Regions from separate parts of the Acidovorax sp. HDW3 genome, predicted to be linked through region 2. Evidence: predicted binding sites of a transcription regulator. Region 2 holds the regulator's gene; each other region holds the start of a gene.
The links. The regulator FNR, encoded in region 2, switches genes on or off when oxygen is low (the NO sensors DNR and NnrR bind a similar motif). The targets are predictions, from matches to a motif close to TTGATNNNNATCAA.
Positions count from the first base shown of each region.

Region 1 (5,942 bases), 130 kb from region 2:
ACGTGGGTGTTGCTGGCGGTCACGGTCAGGGTCAGCTGTTCCAGGCCCGGCACCCGCACCGCCACCATCAGCATGTGCTGCAGCAAGCTGCGGCCCAGCCCTTGGCGCTGGGCGCTGGGGGTTACGCACATGCCGACCAGTTGCGCGCTGTGGCGTTGTTGGGCTGGCAGGGCGCGTTCGCAGCCCAGGCAACCCACCAGGGTGTGGCGGGCATCGAAGGCGCCCAGAAAAAACGTGCCTGATAACGGCGAGCCAAAGCGTGGCGCGTAGGCCTGGGCTGGCTGCAAGCGGGCGCTGGCGTAGTTGGCGGCAAAGGCTTCAGGGGCGCAGCGCAGGGCTTCGTCGCGCAGGCGTTTGTAGGCTGGTGCGTCGGCTGCGCCCAGGGGGCGAATACGTGCCGTCGTGCTCATGGTGATGGCTGCTGCAGCGCCTGCAGCTCGGCCAGGGTATTGGCGTTGGCAAAGGCGTGTGGTGCGTCGCCGGGCTGGTTAAAGGGGGCCAGGGCGCAGCCAGCTTGCGCCGCCCAGGCGCCAATCTGGCGTCCACCCGCATCGGTATAGCGCTGCAGGCTGGGCAGCAGACTGCGTTGCAACAGGCAAAACACCGGCTGGCGGCGCAATGGGCTGGGCGCCGTGGTTTGTCCTGGGCTGTGTTCAGGGGCGCAGGCCATGGCCAAGGGGACTTGCGCGCTCTGGGCGGCAGCGAGCAGGCGCTGTGCCAGGTCGAGGGGAAAAAGCGGGCTGTCGCAGGGCACGGTCAGCAGCCAGGGCGTGTGGCAGTGCGCCAGCCCGGTGAGAAAGCCCGCCAGGGGGCCGGCGTAGCCCTCCAGGGAGTCGGTCAGCACGGGGGCGGCGTAGGGCGCGGCCAGGGCCTGGTACTGCTCCAGGTGGCGGTTGGCGCTGATGAGCAGCGGCCCGACCTGCGGCGCCAGGCGCACCAGCGCGTGCTGCGCCAGCGGCTGGCCGTGCAGCAGCTGCAGGCCCTTGTCCACCCCCCCCATGCGGCTGCCCTGGCCGCCAGCGAGCAGCAGGCCGGTGATGTCGTGCGGCTTCATCCGCCGATGTAGCTCATCTCGATGCGCCGTGCCTGGCCGTCGCTGGTGTCGGCCGGCAGGCTGGCGCGCAGCTCCGAGTAGCGGTCGCTGCGGCCTTGCCAGATGTGGGCGATGGCGGTGCTCAGCTGCGCGTCGCTGGCGGTGCTGCGCAGCAGGCTGCGCAGATCCCAGCCCTGGCTGGCGAACAGGCACAGGTAGAGCCGGCCTTCCATCGACAGGCGGGCGCGGTTGCAGGCGCCGCAAAAGGCTTCGGTCACGCTGCTGATGACGCCGATTTCGCCCAGCGCCGGGTCGTGTCGGCCCTGGGCGTCGGCCCAGCCCCAGCGCTTGGCGGTTTCTCCGGGTGCCTGGGCGGCCAACGGCACCAGTGGCAGCGCGGCCTGCAGGCGGGCGATGACTTCGGTCGATGGCACGACCTGATCCATGCGCCAGCCGTTGGTGGCGCCGACGTCCATGTATTCGATGAAACGCAGCGTGATGCCGCTGCCACGAAAATGCTGCGCCATGCGCACGATCTCGTGGTCGTTGGTGCCGCGCTTGACCACCATATTGACCTTGATGCGCTGCAGTCCGGCGGCTTGGGCGGCGTCGATGCCGGCGAGCACCTCGGCGACCGGAAAATCGACATCGTTCATGCGCCGAAAAATGGCGTCGTCCAGGCTGTCGAGGCTGATGGTGACGCGGTCGAGCCCCGCTGCCTTGAGCACGGATGCCTTGCGCGCCAGTAGCGAACCATTGGTGGTGAGGGTGAGCTCGGGTTTGCGCCCTTCGGTGGTGTGCAGCTGTGCCAGCTGTGCTACCAATTTTTCCAGACCTTTGCGCAGCAGCGGCTCGCCGCCGGTGAGGCGAATTTTTTGCACCCCGTGCTGCAGAAACAGTTGCGCCAAGCGGGTGATTTCTTCAAAACTGAGCAGTGCGCTGTGCGGTAGGTAGCGGTACTGGGTATCGAACACCTCCTTGGGCATACAGTAGCTGCAGCGAAAGTTGCAGCGGTCTGTGACGCTGATGCGCAGATCGCGCAGGGGGCGTTGCCAGTGGTCGGTGAGTTCACCCGACGCTGGCTCCAGGGCCCCCAGGGGCAAGGGGGGCACCAGCGCCAGGGCGCGCTGGTCCACAAGAGGAATGACACGTTCAGCCATGGCTGAAATTGTGCCCCATGGCTTGGGTAGGGGGATGGGTGCTTTGCGTGCGTTTGATGTTGGTCAAGGCTTGGCGTGGATTGGGCGTTGGTTGACATATTGTGGTCGCCATAATTTGTACTGTCCGCGCCCTTGCGCGCCTACTCTTTTGATCGCCATGGCATCTTCTGCTTTGCTCCCTCTGTCTTCTTCGTCTGCCAGCCGCCGCCAGGCACTGCGTGCTGCTGCGGCCCTGGGCTTGATGGCGGTGTTGCCGCTGTCGGCGCAGGCGCGGCTGGCGCTGTCTTCGGCTATCAACCGCACGGCGCGCAACCGGGCGTTGTCGCAGCGCATTGCCAAGGCCTACGCCCAGCTGTTGCTGGGCGTTTTCCCGGATCGCGCCCGGGAGATCATCAATACTGCACGCCAGTTGGTGCGTGCCGGCTTTGATGAAATGGCGCAGCAGGAATGGCCGGCAGACGTGGCCAAGCTGCTCGCCGAGCTGCGCACGCAGTCCGATCGGCTCGATGCCCTGATCGTTCAGGCGCCCACCAAGGACAGCGTGGTGCAGGTGGCGGTGCAGGCCGATCGGATGCTCGACGCCGCCAATGCCGCCACCTTGGCGCTGGAGAAGCTGTCCCAGGCGGGCACGGCCAAGTTGGTCAACCTCGCTGGGCGCGAGCGCATGTTGTCGCAGCGCCTGGCCAAGAACTACAACCTGCAGGCGGTGCACCCGGACAGCAAAGCGGTGCGCGACATCCTGGCGTCCGATGCGCTCGAATTCAAGCGGGGGCTCGATGAACTCGGAAAAACGCCAATTTCCACCCCGGCGATTCGTACCCAGCTGGAGCTGGCCCAGGGGCAGTGGGTGTTTTTTGATGCCGCCTTGCAGCGTCAGGCTGACGCACGCGGCCTGGAGGCGGTGGCCACCACCAGCGAGCGTTTGCTCGAAGTCACCAATCGTCTGACGGATCTGTACGAGCTGGCACTCAAAGAAGTCTTGGGGTAATTGGTAACAGATTGGCAATTCCTGTGTGCGCATAGGTTTTTGGGATTTGTGTCATTGAAATGACAGGATAATTAGGGTTTACACCATTGCGTGTTTTCTCTTATTGTTGTTATGAAATCGATGGATTCCCTGTTTTCCTTTGGCTCAGTACAGGCTGGCCGCCGTCAGGCATTGCGCGCAGGTGCAGCCTTGACCCTGTTGGCGGCCCTGCCCCTGGCGGCGCAGGCACGCTTGGCGATCGCCACCGCCATCAACCGCACGGCACGCAATCGTGCGCTGTCGCAGCGCATTGCCAAGGCCTATGCCCAGCTGCAGCTGGGGGTACTGCCTGACCGCGCGCGTGATGTGCTCACCACGGCCCGTCAGCTGGTGCGCAATGGTTTCAAGGAAATGGGGCAGCACGAATGGCCCGCTGATATTGGCAAGCTGTTGGCGCAGTTGCACACCGAGGCCGACAAGCTCGACAGCCTGGTGACCCAGGCGCCGACCAAGGACGGGGTGCTGCAGGTTTCGGCCCAGGCCGACCGGATGCTCGATGCCGCCAACACCGCCACCCTGGCGCTGGAAAAACTGGCCCAGGCCGGCACAGCCAAGCTGGTGAACGAGGCGGGCCACCAGCGCTGGCTGTCGCAGCGTCTGGCCAAGAACTACAACCTGCGGGCCATCAGCCCCGAGGACAAGGCGCTGCGCGAACAGCTGCAGGCCGATGCGCAGGCGTTTCGCCATGGCATGGACATGCTGGCCAAGGCGCCGATTTCCACCCCGGCGATTCGTACCCAGCTGGAGCTGGCGCAGGGCCAGTGGATGTTCTTTGATGCCGCCTTGCAGCGCCCGTCTGATACACGCGGCCTCGAAGCCGTGGCCACGACCAGCGAGCGCTTGATCGAAGTCACCAACCAGCTCACCGATTTGTACGAAGTGGCTCTTAAGGAAGTGCTCGGTTGAGCCCTTTCGTTTGAAACGGTTGTCTACAAACTGTTGCAAGGAGGCGTGGGCAGGAGTTGATCGGCGTCAGAGTGGGGTTGGTAAGTGGTTTCCACAATCGCGCCCATGTCCGATACCTCCAGCTCCTTGCCTTTTTCTGCATCTTGCGCCTTGCGCTGGCCGCGCCGTCGTGCAGCGCTGCGCCTTTTGGTGGCCACCGTAGGGGCTGCGGCCTTGCCCCTGTCGGCCCAGGTGCGCCCGGCCTTGCTCACGGCCATCAACCGCACGGCCAGCCTGCGCGCCTTGGCACAGCGCCAGGCCAAGTTGTACGCACAGCATTTTTTGAGTGTGCAGTCGCCCAAAGCGCAAGAGCTGCAGGCTTACACGCGCCAGCAAATTCAAGCCGTGTTTGCGGATGTGTTGCCCCATCCCTGGCCGGCTGAGGTGGTGCAGGCGCTGGAGCAGGCACGCAGCCAATGCACGCAGCTCGATGCCTTGCTGGTGCGCGTGCCCACCAAGGAGTTGGTGGCGCAGGTATCGGCGCAGGCAGACAAGGCTTTGGAGGCGGCCCAGCAGGCTACGCTGGCGCTGGAGAAGCAGGCGCCGGCACCTACGGCGCGTCTGGTCAGTCTGGCAGGGCGCTTGCGTTGGTTGTCGCAGCGTCTGGCCAAAAACTACTATCTGTTGGCCACGGGCATGGATGCCAAGCTGCTGCGCGAGCAGATGGCGCAAGATGCGGTCGAGTTTCGGCAAACGCTCGAAAGCCTGCAAAAAGCCCCGGTGGCGACGCCGGCGATTCGTTCGCAGTTGGAGCTGGCGCAGGGGCAATGGGTGTTTTTTGACGCTGCCCTGCAGCGCCCGGTTGATGGCCGGGGGCTCGACGCCATGAGCACTGCCAGCGAGCGGATGCTGGAGGTGATGCAGCAGCTCGCTGGCGCTTATGAGGCAGCTCTCAAGGAAATTTTGGGCTAAAAGGCCCGCAGCCCTTGCTGAATCAGCGTGAGCTGCTATTGTTTTTGTGTTCCCTGCACCATCTTCATGGCCGAGGCAATCAGGGCGGAGACTTCCCCCATGTTGCTGGGCACGATGAGGGTGGTCTGGGCATCCTTGGCGACGCGGCCATAGGCGTCCACGGCTTTTTCTGCCACCTTGAGCTGCACTGCCTGGGCGCCGCCGGGGCGTTCAATGGCGCCAGCGACGCGCTCGATGGCGCGGGCGCTGGCTTCGGCCACGGCCAGGATGGCGGCCGCCTCGCCCTGCGCGCGGTTGATGGCGGCTTGTTTTTCCCCTTCGGATTTGGCAATGAAGGACTGGCGCTCGCCTTCGGCAAGGTTGATCTGCTCTTGTCGGCGGCCTTCGGAGGCGGCAATCAGCGCGCGCTTTTCACGCTCGGCGGTGATTTGCGCCTGCATGGCGCGCAGGATGTCGGCTGGCGGCGTCAAATCCTTGATTTCGTAGCGCAGCACCTTCACGCCCCAGTTGAGCGCCGCCTCGTCGATGGCGGTCACTACTTGGGCGTTGATCATGTCGCGCTCCTCGAAGGTGCGGTCGAGTTCGAGCTTGCCGATGACGCTGCGCAGCGAAGTTTGTGCCAGTTGGGTGATGGCCATGATGTAGTTGGAGGAGCCGTAGCTGGCGCGCATCGGGTCGGTGACCTGGAAGTACAGGATGCCATCGACCTGCAGCTGGGTGTTGTCCTTGGTGATGCAGACCTGGCTGGGCACGTCCAGTGGCACTTCTTTGAGGCTGTGGCGGTAGGCGATCTGATCGACGAAGGGAATGAGGTAATTCAAACCTGGCCCCAGCGTACCAGCGTACTTACCCAGGCGTTCTTTGA
Region 1 is NZ_CP049885.1:1,214,246-1,220,187, forward strand. It holds gene G7045_RS05435 (GNAT family N-acetyltransferase) at 1-410, opposite strand, end outside; gene mobA (molybdenum cofactor guanylyltransferase MobA) at 407-1,054, opposite strand; gene moaA (GTP 3',8-cyclase MoaA) at 1,051-2,193, opposite strand; gene G7045_RS05450 (type IV pili methyl-accepting chemotaxis transducer N-terminal domain-containing protein) at 2,351-3,181, shown strand; gene G7045_RS05455 (type IV pili methyl-accepting chemotaxis transducer N-terminal domain-containing protein) at 3,371-4,126, shown strand; gene G7045_RS05460 (type IV pili methyl-accepting chemotaxis transducer N-terminal domain-containing protein) at 4,232-5,077, shown strand; gene G7045_RS05465 (SPFH domain-containing protein) at 5,113-5,942, opposite strand, start outside.
Region 1: the regulator FNR is predicted to act here: its motif matches at 4,183-4,196, upstream of G7045_RS05460 (type IV pili methyl-accepting chemotaxis transducer N-terminal domain-containing protein).

Region 2 (5,942 bases):
GGCCGAATACAACAGGCCACAAGGCATGAACGCCCACCCACTGCCCGCCAACCACACTCCCCCAGGACGCCCCAACAGCGGCTGCACGCGCCGCCACAGCCCCCGCCCGGCATTTTCAAGCCAGGCTGGCTGGCGTGCCTGTGCCATCATCAAAACACCCCAGGCCAACATGGCCACGTGGCTCAAGCCCCACAGGGGGCGCAAAGCCCCGGTTTGCTGCGTTAGCCAGGCCAGGCTGGCCATAGCCCACGCGGCCAAGGCTCCGGCCAGGGAATAGCCAAACAGGCGACCGGTATGAAACAGCACCGCCCGGCGCCAGCGCTGCGCCCGCTGCTGCGGCAGCCACTGCAAGGTCTGCTGCTCTGGCGCCGGTGCATTGCCCGTCGTGATGACGGCATGACAGGGCGCAGCACACATCGCCAGACAATGCGGCCCGCCAGCGAGCCCCATGAGCAGCGCCGTTCCGATGAAAGCCAGGCCCTGCACAGTTCTCAAATGATGCGCGAGAAACGGGCGCGGTTGCGGTCCGCCTGCAGGTAACGGTCAAACACCATGGCCACACCGCGCACAAAGAACCAGCCCAGGGCTGTGACCTTGACGCCATCGTCGTTGACCTCGACCAGGCCCTGACCCTGCATTTCGCGCAGCTGCTCCAGCTCGATGGCAAAGTAGCTGCGCGAGTCAATCAGCCAGGCCGAATCCATCGGCTCAAACAACAATTCGCCCTGACACATCAGCGCCATGATGACGGTGCGGCGCACCAAGTCGTCACGCGAGAGAGCCAGGCCACGCACCACGGGCAGGCGACCCTGGTCGATGAAATCGTAGTATTCCTCCAGCGTCTTGGCATTTTGGCTGTAGGTGGCGCCCACCTTGCCAATGGCGGAGACACCCAGAGCGATCAAATCGCAATCAGGCTGGGTGCTGTAGCCCTGGAAGTTGCGGTGCAGGCGGCCCTGGCGCTTGGCAACAGCCAGCGCGTCTTCAGGTAAGGCAAAGTGATCCATGCCCACATAGACATAGCCTGCATCCATAAAGGCGGCGAGCGAACGCGCCAGCATGTTGACCTTGGCCGAGGCCGGCGGCAGCTCGGTGTTAATGATGCGCCGCTGCGCCTTGAAACGCTCGGGCAGGTGGGCATAGGCATAAAGCGCAATCCGATCCGGGCGCAGCTGCGCCACCTGAGCCAGGGTGCGGTCAAACGATTCGGGCGTCTGGCGCGGCAGGCCGTAGATCAGATCGACGTTGACCGAGTCAAAACCAATCTGACGCGCCGCCGCCACCAGCTCGAACACCTGCTCAGCCGGCTGGATGCGGTGCACGGCTTTTTGTACCTCAGGGTCAAAATCCTGTACGCCAAAGCTCAGGCGGTTGAAGCCCAGTTCAGCCAGCAGACCCAGGCGCTCGGGCGTGACGGTGCGTGGATCGACCTCGATCGAATACTCGCCCCCAGGCACAAAGGTGAAGCTGCGCCGCAGCATGCCCATGAGCTCGCGCAGCCCCTCGTCCGAAAGGAAAGTGGGCGTTCCACCACCAAAGTGCAACTGGCTGACATGCTGGCCGACACCGCAATGGGCAGTGTGCAAATCGACCTCACGCGCCAAGTAGCGCAGGTAAACATCGGCACGATCGTGGTGCTTGGTGATGATTTTGTTGCAGGCGCAGTAGTAGCACAGCGATTCACAGAACGGAATGTGCACATAGAGCGACAACGGCAGCGCCTTGGCGGCTGTGCCCAACTTGCGCTGCTGCAGAGCCAGGGCATATTCCTCCTGGCCAAACGCTTCAACAAAACGGTCTGCGGTAGGGTAAGAGGTGTACCTTGGCCCGGAGACATCAAAGCGCTGCAGCAGTTCGGGGGTAATAACGGTCATAAGGGTTTCCTTGCATGCCAGGGTAATATGCCTTACCCTTGACTGCTTCATCTTGACTTCTATCAATTTAACAGGTGACTGTCGCATCTGCGACAATTTGATGTTCGTCAGCTATTTGATGACATCCGACAATGCCCTGCATTGCCAGCCTAGCGACACCCGGGGCGGCTCACACTGCCTCTTTTGCCGACATGAATTTGCAATCCACCATCAAAGTTGCCTGTTCCAACTGTAATTTGCGCGAACTGTGCATGCCCGTGGGGCTGAACGAACAGCAGCTGCAGCGTATCGATGACGTTGTGGCAACGCGGCGCAAGATCAAGCGTGGCAGCACCTTGTTTCGCAACGGCGAGTCGTTCACCTCGCTCTACGCCATTCGCACCGGCTTTTTCAAGACCTGCGTGGCAACGGAGGATGGGCGCGACCAGGTGACCGGCTTTCAAATGGCGGGCGAAATCATCGGTCTCGACGGCATCGTCAACGACCACCATACCTGCGATGCCGTGGCCCTGGAGGATGCCGAGGTCTGCGTCATGCCGTTTGACCGCATCGAGGAGCTCTCGCGCGAGGTCACGGCACTGCAAAGCCACGTGCACAAGATCATGAGCCGCGAAATCGTGCGCGAGCACGGCGTGATGCTGCTGCTGGGCAGTATGCGCGCCGAAGAGCGCCTGGCCGCCTTCTTGCTCAACCTGGTGCAGCGCTTGCACGCCCGGGGGTTTTCGCAGTCTGAACTGGTACTGCGCATGACGCGTGAAGAAATCGGTAGCTACCTCGGGCTCAAGCTCGAAACCGTGAGCCGCACCTTCTCCAAATTCGTCGAAGAGGGCATCGTCGAAGTCAAACAGCGCCACGTGAAAATCCTCAGCACCGATGCCCTCAAGCGCTTGGTGAACAACCAGCAAGCCTGCCAATAAAAACTACTGGTAGCACGCGCTTCTCGCCCCCTCCTTTAACGTCCAACGGCATCCTCTGCCGGCGTAGCGGCGTGGTTACGTCCCTGCATCGCCGGCGTCAAGCCCTTTTCTCCTTGTGAAGCCAGCGTTTTGTTGATCTCCAGCCCCTGGCGGTAGTAGTCCTCAGAAATCACCGGATCGGGCTGGCGCACGGCCAGCCACAGGGTGACGAAACCAGCGACGATGACCACGGCAGGGCCGGCAATCAGCATCCACACATGGCCATATTTCCACCATGGCTGGGCCGGCGGTACCGAGAGGGCAGCGGCGGGGCTGTGGGTTGTACTCATAACAGCTCTTATCCTTTAAAAAATCAACGTGGTACCAGGAAAACTGCTTTTTCCTGCACCTGTACATGGGCCGCATCCAAGGCTTCAACCTTGAAATAAATAGTGTGCGATCCTGGCGCTGCCGAACCGTACGGAATTTGCAAGCGTGTAGCCACCCAGCGTGACTGCGCCGGCTCGACCTCGACCTCGGGTTCAGACGCCACCTCCAGGCCATCGAGCCCAACCGCAGAGATACGATAGCGGTGCATTTGCTCAGTAGCATTCATGACCTGCAGGCTGAAACTGTTTTCCAGCTTGCCGCCGGCCACCAAGCGCGAGAGCGAAGCACGATCGCGCACCACATCCACCTTCAGAGGCACGCGCATTGCCAGGCTAGCAATCATGGCCGCGCTAATGACCAACAACACCCCAGAATAAATCAGCACACGTGGACGCAGTACGCGACGCAGCATCTGGCGCCCGCTCCACCCCTTGGCAACGCCGTTTTGCGTGGTGTAACGGATGAGGCCCTGGGGATACTCCATTTTGTCCATTACCGTATTGCAGGCATCAACGCACAAACCGCAGCCAATGCAGTCGTACTGCAGGCCATCGCGGATATCAATGCCCGTAGGGCATACCTGCACGCACAACGAGCAATCAATGCAGTCACCCAGGCCGTCGGCCTTGTAATCGGCAGTTTTTTTGCGCGGAGCACGCGGTTCACCACGCGCCGGGTCGTAGCTCACGACCATGGTGTCGTTATCGAACATGGCGCTTTGAAAGCGCGCATAGGGGCACATGTATTTGCACACCTGCTCGCGCAAGAAGCCGGCGTTGCCGTAGGTCATGAAACCATAGAAGCCGACCCAGAAGATCTGCCAACCGCCCTGCAAGGCCAGCAGTTCCCCTCCCAGCTCACGGATCGGCACGAAATAGCCGACGAAGGTGAACCCGGTCCAGAGCGAAACGGCGATCCAGAGAAACTGTTTGAGTGATTTTTTCCAGACTTTCTCGAACGTCCAGCCGTTGTTGTCCAAGCGCATCCGGGCACTGCGGTCGCCTTCAACCTTGTGCTCGATCCACATGAAAATTTCGGTGTACACGGTTTGCGGGCAGGCAAAACCGCACCACAGTCGCCCGGCGACGGCGGTGAACAAGAACAAGGCCAGTGCCGAAATGATGAGCAGCGCCGTCAGGTAGATGAAGTCCTGCGGGTACAGCACCAAGCCAAAAAGGTAAAAGCGCTTGGCCTCCAGATCAAAGAGCACGCTTTGGCGCTGCCCCCACTGCAGCCAGGGCAGGCCATAGAAAACCAGTTGTGTGAGAAACACCATCACCCAGCGCCAGCGGGCAAACACACCGCTGATGGAGCGTGGGTACACCTTTTTATGGGCTTCGTAGAAAGACGCGAAGCCCCCTTCTTTGGGTGCTTCGGCGGGGGCAATAGGAATAACTTTGCGGGGCTTGCCAGCAGGCGAGGTCATGGACTGTGGAAAGGAATCTAGAAGAAAACAAAAAGGCGGCGCCTGGAGAGCGCCGCCTTGTTTTTACCGCGCTTGTGCCGGCTTGTTCGACAGGCCCCAAACGTAGGCCGTCAGGACGTTGATCTGCGCATCGGTCAGGCGACCTTGCTGCGCCGGCATCTGGTTGGTGACGCCTTTGTTGATCCGTTCGATGATAGCGTTTTCGCCCCAACCGTGCAGCCAAATGTCATCGGTCAGATTGGGGGCGCCCAACGCCTGGTTACCCTTGCCGTCCATACCGTGACAGGCAGCGCAGGCACCGAACTTTTCCTTGCCCAGCGAAGCGCGCAACGAGTCATTCGGGCTACCAGAAAGGCTGAGCACATAGTTCGCAAGGTTGCGCACATCTTCAGGCGAACCCACCGCAGCAGCCATGGGCGGCATAACGCCCACACGACCCTGGGCAATGGTTTCGTGAATTTTGTCGGACGTACCGCCGTGGAGCCAATCAACGTCGATCAGGTTCGGGAAACCCTTGCCGCCGCGTGCATCGGAACCGTGGCACTGCGAGCAGTTATTCATGAACAAACGTTCACCAATGGCCATGGCCTGGGCATCACCGGCCATGTCTTCGGGCTTCATGTTGGAAAAGCGCGCGTACATCGGCTCCAGATCCTTGGCAGCCTTTGCTACCTCGGCCTCATACTGACCCTTGGTGGACCAGCCGAGCTGGCCGGCGAACTTGCCCAGGCCAGGATAGATCGCCAGGTAGCCCAGTCCAAAGACGGCGGTGATGACGAACATCCACATCCACCAGCGCGGCATGGGGTTGTTCATCTCCATCAAATCTTCGTCCCAGACGTGGCCAGTGGTGTTGTCCGCTGCCGATTCGACCTTCTTACGCGCTGTCAGCCACAGCAGCAGCAGACAGCCGAAGATACCCAGCAGGGTGAACGCGGTCACATAAAACGACCAGAAATTACTCGTGAAATCACTCATGGGTTTTTCTCATTGCTGTGGTAGTCAATCCTGCAGGAAGGGCAGCTGTGCTGCCTCATCAAAGCGGGCCTGATTGCGGCGCGCGTACGCCCAGACACCAATGCCGATAAAAAGGGCAAAGGACAACAGGGTTACAACGATACGCATGGTGTTGACATCCATGGAGGCCTCCTTTATTTAAGCGCCAGACCCATGGCCTGCAGGTAGGCCACCACGGCATCTTGCTCCGTCTTGTCCTTGACTTCAGCCGAACTGGCAGCGATTTCTTCGTCGGTATAAGGCACACCAACCTTACGCAGAGCACGCATGTGCGCCGGCAGGCTGTCGGCATCGACCATGTTTTTCTCCAGCCAGGGGTAGGCGGGCATGTTCGACTCA
Region 2 is NZ_CP049885.1:1,080,929-1,086,870, reverse strand. It holds gene G7045_RS04800 (sulfite exporter TauE/SafE family protein) at 1-417, opposite strand, end outside; gene hemN (oxygen-independent coproporphyrinogen III oxidase) at 492-1,874, opposite strand; gene fnr (fumarate/nitrate reduction transcriptional regulator Fnr) at 2,066-2,791, shown strand; gene G7045_RS04785 (FixH family protein) at 2,827-3,120, opposite strand; gene ccoG (cytochrome c oxidase accessory protein CcoG) at 3,144-4,586, opposite strand; gene ccoP (cytochrome-c oxidase, cbb3-type subunit III) at 4,650-5,564, opposite strand; gene G7045_RS04770 (CcoQ/FixQ family Cbb3-type cytochrome c oxidase assembly chaperone) at 5,589-5,726, opposite strand; gene ccoO (cytochrome-c oxidase, cbb3-type subunit II) at 5,738-5,942, opposite strand, start outside.

Region 3 (5,942 bases), 430 kb from region 2:
TACGAGCGCCAAAGCGACACCAGCGTGCTCGAACTCGAACCCCTGACCGGGCGCTCGCACCAGCTGCGCCTGCACCTGGCGCACCACGGCCACCCCATTTTGGGGGATTCTCTCTACGCCGACGCCGCCACCCAGGCCCAGGCGCCACGCCTGCTGCTGCACGCGCACCGCCTGGGATTGGCGCATCCAGGCAGCGGCAGCTGGCAGCAATGGCAATCGCCCGCCGACTTCGGCGCGCCCTGGCAGGCGCTGCTGGCCGCTACCATGGGCGCATGAGCGTTTTTCACCTGTACATCCTCACCGGCAGCTCGCGTGGCATGGGCCTGGCCATGGCCGCGCAGCTGCTGCAGCCGGGCCAGCACCTGCTGTGCATCGCCCGCCAGCCCAGCACCACGCTACAGGCCCCGCCCGGGGCACTGCTCGAACAATGGCCGCTGGACCTGGCCCAGGGCGCACAGGCGGCGCAAAAGCTGCACGCCTGGCTGCAGGGCCTGGCGCCGGCACGCTACGCCAGTGCCACGCTCATCAACAACGCCGGCGTCATGCCCCGCATTGCACCGCTGGCCGATTGCGCTGCCAGCGACGACCTGAACGGCATCGCCAACGCCCTGCGCGTGGGGCTCGAAGCGCCCATGCTGCTGAGCGCCGCCTTCCTCGCCGCCACCGAAGATTGGGGCCTGCCGCGCAAGCTGCTCAATATCTCGTCTGGCCTGGGCCGCCGCCCCATGGCCGCGCAGGCTCCCTACTGCGCCGCCAAGGCCGGGCTCGATCATTTCAGCCGCTGCCTGGCGCTGGAAGAAGCCGCCAAGCCCCACGGCGCGCGCGTCTGCGCCCTGGCGCCGGGCGTGATCGACACCGACATGCAGCTGCAACTGCGCAGCGCCAGCGCAACCCACTTCCCCGACCAGGAGCGCTTTGCCGCCCTGCACCACAGCGGCGAGCTCACCGACAGCACCAGCGCCGCCGCCCGCGTGCTCGCCTGGCTGGCAAGGCCAGACTTTGGCCAGGCCGCCGTGGCCGACGTGCGCACGCCCTGAGCCGCAGGGTGAATGCTATGTTATTGATAGCTGCTCACGCTTATTCAGCAAGCGCTAGAGCCCGATTTTTACCTCAACCACAGGAGTATTTCCCATGACCCGTGAAGTCGTCGTCGTCAGCGCCGTGCGCACCGCCATTGGCACCTTTGGCGGCAGCCTCAAAGATGTGCCCCCCACCCAGCTCGGCGCCACCGTGGTGCGTGAATCGCTCGCGCGCGCCAGCGTCGAGGGCCAGGACGTGGGCCACGTCGTCTTCGGCCATGTGGTCAACACCGAGCCCAAGGACATGTACCTCTCGCGCGTCGCGGCCCTCAATGGCGGCTGCGTGCAAGGCACGCCGGCGTTCAACGTCAACCGCCTGTGCGGCTCGGGCCTGCAGGCCATCGTCAGCGCCAGCCAGGCCATCTTGCTTGGCGATTGCGATATCGCCATTGGCGCCGGCGCCGAGAACATGAGCCGCGCCCCCTACGCCAGCCTCACCAGCCGCTGGGGTGCACGCATGGGCGACATGAAAATGATCGACATGATGATCGGCGCGCTGCACGACCCGTTCCAGAACATCCACATGGGCGTGACGGCCGAGAACATCGCCGCCAAGTGGGGCATTAGCCGCGAGGAGCAAGACCAGCTCGCCGTCGAAAGCCAACGTCGCGCGCAAAAAGCCACCGAGGCCGGTTACTTCAAAGACCAAATCGTGCCGGTGATGCTCAAGAGCAAGAAAGGCGAGGTCGCCTACAGCACCGACGAGCATTTCCGCGCCAACGCCACGATGGAGGACATGGCCAAGCTCAAGCCCGTGTTCCTGAAGGAAAACGGCACCGTCACCGCCGGCAACGCCTCGGGCATCAACGACGCCGCTGCCGCCGTGGTGCTGATGGACGCCAAAACCGCCCAGGCCCGTGGCGCCAAGCCCCTGGCGCGCCTGGTGGCCTATGCCCACGCCGGCGTCGATCCTCAGTACATGGGCATCGGCCCCGTGCCCGCCACGCAGCTGGCGCTGAAAAAAGCCGGCCTGACGGTCCATGATCTGGACGTGATCGAAGCCAACGAAGCCTTTGCCGCCCAGGCCTGCGCCGTCACGCGCGACCTGGGGCTCGACCCCGCCAAGGTCAACCCCAACGGCTCGGGCATCTCGCTGGGCCACCCCATCGGCGCCACCGGCGCGGTCATCACCGTCAAGGCACTGCACGAGCTCCAGCGCATCCAGGGCCGCTACGCGCTGGTGACGATGTGCATCGGCGGCGGCCAAGGCATTGCCGCGATTTTTGAGCGCATGTAAATTCACCCGCCACAGGCGTCCGCCGCCGTCTTGATCCATGCAAAGAGCAATCATGACTTGCATCAAGACAGAAAACGGCGGGCGCCGCCATACTCCGCCCCATTCTTGGAATTTGGAGAATTTTTGTGGCCATCCTCACCTGGGTTCCCGACCTGGACACCGGTATCGACGAAATCGACCGGCAGCACCGGCGCATCGTGGACTACATCAACAAGCTCTATGAACTGCGCAACACCCCGGATCGCGAGGCCCTGGGCGACGTCATCGCCGAAATGGTGGACTACACCATCTCGCACTTTGTTTTTGAAGAAGCGCTGATCGAAAACGCCGGCTATATGTTTGCCGGCCCGCACAAGAAAGTGCACGACCTGTTCACCCGCCGCGTGGCCGAAATGCAATCGCGCTTCGACGCCGGCGAAGACGTGACCGCCGAGCTGCACGGAATGCTCTCGCGCTGGCTCTTCAACCACATCCGCAATGAAGACCACGGCTACGTGGACGCGGCCAAAACCTATCTGCGCATGGCCCGCGAAAATAGTCCCGCCGGAGAAAAAGCCAAACTCAAGGCCGAGTTGCTGCAGGAAATCGAGCAGCGGCAGCAGAAAAAAGGCTGGCTGGCCAAACTCCTGGGGCGCTAACGCCAACCTATAACGCAGCCCCAACCCACGCCCTGGCGATTCAAACGCCCAGGGCGATTTTTTTTGCACAAAAAAAATCGCCTAGCTTTTTTACAAAGCTAGGCGATTTGAATAAATGGTCGGCGTGGCGGGATTCGAACTCGCGACCCCTTGCACCCCATGCAAGTGCGCTACCAGGCTGCGCTACACGCCGACAAGACTTAGATTATATACACAATTTTTAGCTCAAAAAGAAAGAAGGGCACGAAGTTCCAATAATTCCTGGCGCAGGGCCAGTGGCCTGGTGGGGGGCGCATTTGGCAAGGCGTTCGACGGGGGCGAAGCGTTGGGTTCTGCGCCCTCGTCTGGCGTACCGTCCAGGGCCCACTCCTGCAGGCGGTTGCGTGCGCCGCTGATGGTGAAGCCCTGGTCGTAGAGCAGATCGCGGATGCGCCGGATCATGAGCACTTCGTGGTGCTGGTAGTAGCGCCGGTTGCCCCGGCGCTTCATGGGGCGCAACTGGGTAAATTCCTGCTCCCAGTAGCGCAGCACGTGGGGCTTGACGCCGCACAACTGCGCCACTTCGCCGATGGTGAAGTAGCGTTTGGCAGGAATCGGTGCGAGCAAGGGGCCCATGATGGTGTCGCCGGCAGCAGTGATTGAACCCGGCAGCTTAGCCGATGCCAGCTGCGTCCTGAATCTGCTCTTTGAGCTTGCTGCTGGCGTGGAAGGTGACCACGCGCCGCGCCTCGATGGGGATGGACTCCCCGGTGCGCGGGTTGCGCCCGGGGCGCGGGGCCTTGGTGCGGATTTGGAAGTTGCCAAAGCCCGAGAGCTTGACGTCCTGCCCCTGCACCAGGCGCTGCACCAGCAGATCAAAAAATGCATCGACCATGTCTTTGGATTCGCGCTTGTTCAGGCCGATCTGGTCAAACAGCAGATCTGCCAGCTGCGCCTTGGTCAAGGCGTTGCTTTCCAGGCTATCGACAAATTCCATCACGAACGGGCTCCTTCGGTCATGCCGTGCTTCATGCAATGTTGCAAGGTCACCATCAGCCGCGCAGCTTGGCGCCGGTGCGCTCGGCCAGTTGCGCGAGCACGGCTTGCACTGCGGCGTCGATGTCCACATCGCTCAATTGCGCGTCGTCCTGCGCCAGCGTCAGGCGCAGAGCCAGGCTTTTCTCGCCCGGCTGCAGTGCGCCGGCAGCGGGCTGTTCACCAGCGCGCAGCGGCTTGGGGCGATAGACATCAAACAGCACGGCGCTGCGCACGGTGGGCGAGGCGGCGGCAATGGCGGCCTGCACTTGGGCGTGGGTGACGCCCTCGGCCACGACCACGGCAATGTCGCGCTGCACCGCCTGGTGCTTGGCCACGGCGCGCGCCTGGGGCACGGCGCGGGCCAGCACGGCGTCGAGTTCGAGCTCGAACAGCACCGGCGCCTGCGGCAAGTCCCAGCCCTGGCGCCAGCGCGGGTGCAGCTCGCCGACAAAGCCGATCGCCTGGCCGCCGACGAGCACGCGGGCGCAACGCCCAGGGTGCATGGCCGGGTGCGCAGCGGGCTCGAACTGCGCTGGCAGGGGGGCAAGCAGTGCTTCCACATCGCCCTTGGCGTCGTAGAAATCAACGGCCTGCTCCTTGCTGCCCCACTGCAGCGGCGCGGCGCTGCCGTAGGCCAGACCGGCGACGCGCATGGGCTGGTGAAAGCCCTGCACGGTGGTGTCGGAATCTGGCACGCCCTCGTCGCGCAGGAACACGCGGCCCAACTCGAACACGCGCACGCGCTCGGCGCGGCGGTCGAGGTTGAACTTCAAAACCTGTAGCAAGGAACCCAGCAGGGACGAGCGCATCACGCTCATCTGGCTGGCAATGGGGTTGAGCAGCTTGATGGGCGCGGCATTGCCCGCCAGCTCATGCTCCCAGCGTTCTTCGACGAAGCTGAAGTTGATGGTTTCCTGGTAGCCCAGGCCGGCGAGCAGGTGGCGCACGGCAAAGGGGCTGCGCGTGGCCTCGGACGGCAGCTTGGGCGTCGTGGGTGCCAGCGGCGGCGTGGTCGGCAGGTTTTCGTAGCCGACGATGCGCGCCACTTCTTCAATCAGGTCTTCTTCGAGCGTGAGGTCAAAGCGGAACGACGGCGGCGTGACGGTGACTGTGCCTTCGCCCCCATCGCCCTTTTCTTGCACCGCCAGGCCCAGGCCGCGCAGCGCGTTGGCGCATTGCGCCTGCGTCAGCGGCATACCGATGACCTTGGCCGCACGCGCCACGCGCAGCGTGACGGGCTGGGGCTTTGGGGTGTTGGGGCGCTGGTCGGTAATGGGGCCGCACTGGGTTTGCGCCGTGCCGCAGATTTGCAGCACCAGGGCGGTGATGCGCTCGATGTGCTCGACGGTGTATTCGGGATCGACGCCGCGCTCGAAGCGGTGGCCAGCGTCGGTGGAGAAGTTAAAGCGCCGCGAGCGCCCGGCAATCGCCTTGGGCCACCAGAAGGCGGCTTCGATGTAGATGTTCTGCGTACCGTCCGACACGGCGGTGGCGTCGCCGCCCATGATGCCGGCGAGCGACTCGATGGCCTGGCTGTCGGCAATCACGCCTACCTTCTCGTCCACGGTGACGGTGTTGCCGTTGAGCAGCTTGAGGGTTTCGCCCGCCTGGCCCCAGCGCACCTGCAGGCCGCCGTGGATTTTGTCGAGGTCAAAAATATGGCTGGGGCGGCCGAGCTCGAACATGACGTAGTTGGAGATATCGACCAGCGGCGAGACGCTGCGCTGGCCGCAGCGCGCCAGGCGCTCGACCATCCACGCCGGGGTTTGCGCCTGGGTGTTGATGCTGCGCACGATGCGCCCGGAAAAGCGCCCGCACAGGTCGGTGGCGGCAATGTCTACCGGCAAGGTGTCGGGCGTGCCGATGCTGGCCTGCGCAAAGTCCAGCGCCTTGAGCGGTGCGCCGGTCAGGGCCGATACCTCGCGCGCAATGCCATAGACGCTCAGGCAGTGCGCCAGGTTGGGCGTGAGT
Region 3 is NZ_CP049885.1:1,512,117-1,518,058, forward strand. It holds gene G7045_RS06755 (RluA family pseudouridine synthase) at 1-276, shown strand, start outside; gene G7045_RS06760 (SDR family NAD(P)-dependent oxidoreductase) at 273-1,037, shown strand; gene bktB (beta-ketothiolase BktB) at 1,132-2,316, shown strand; gene G7045_RS06770 (bacteriohemerythrin) at 2,442-2,954, shown strand; tRNA gene G7045_RS06775 (tRNA-Pro) at 3,071-3,147, opposite strand; gene G7045_RS06780 (MerR family transcriptional regulator) at 3,180-3,569, opposite strand; gene G7045_RS06785 (integration host factor subunit alpha) at 3,607-3,930, opposite strand; gene pheT (phenylalanine--tRNA ligase subunit beta) at 3,986-5,942, opposite strand, start outside.
Region 3: the regulator FNR is predicted to act here: its motif matches at 2,369-2,382, upstream of G7045_RS06770 (bacteriohemerythrin).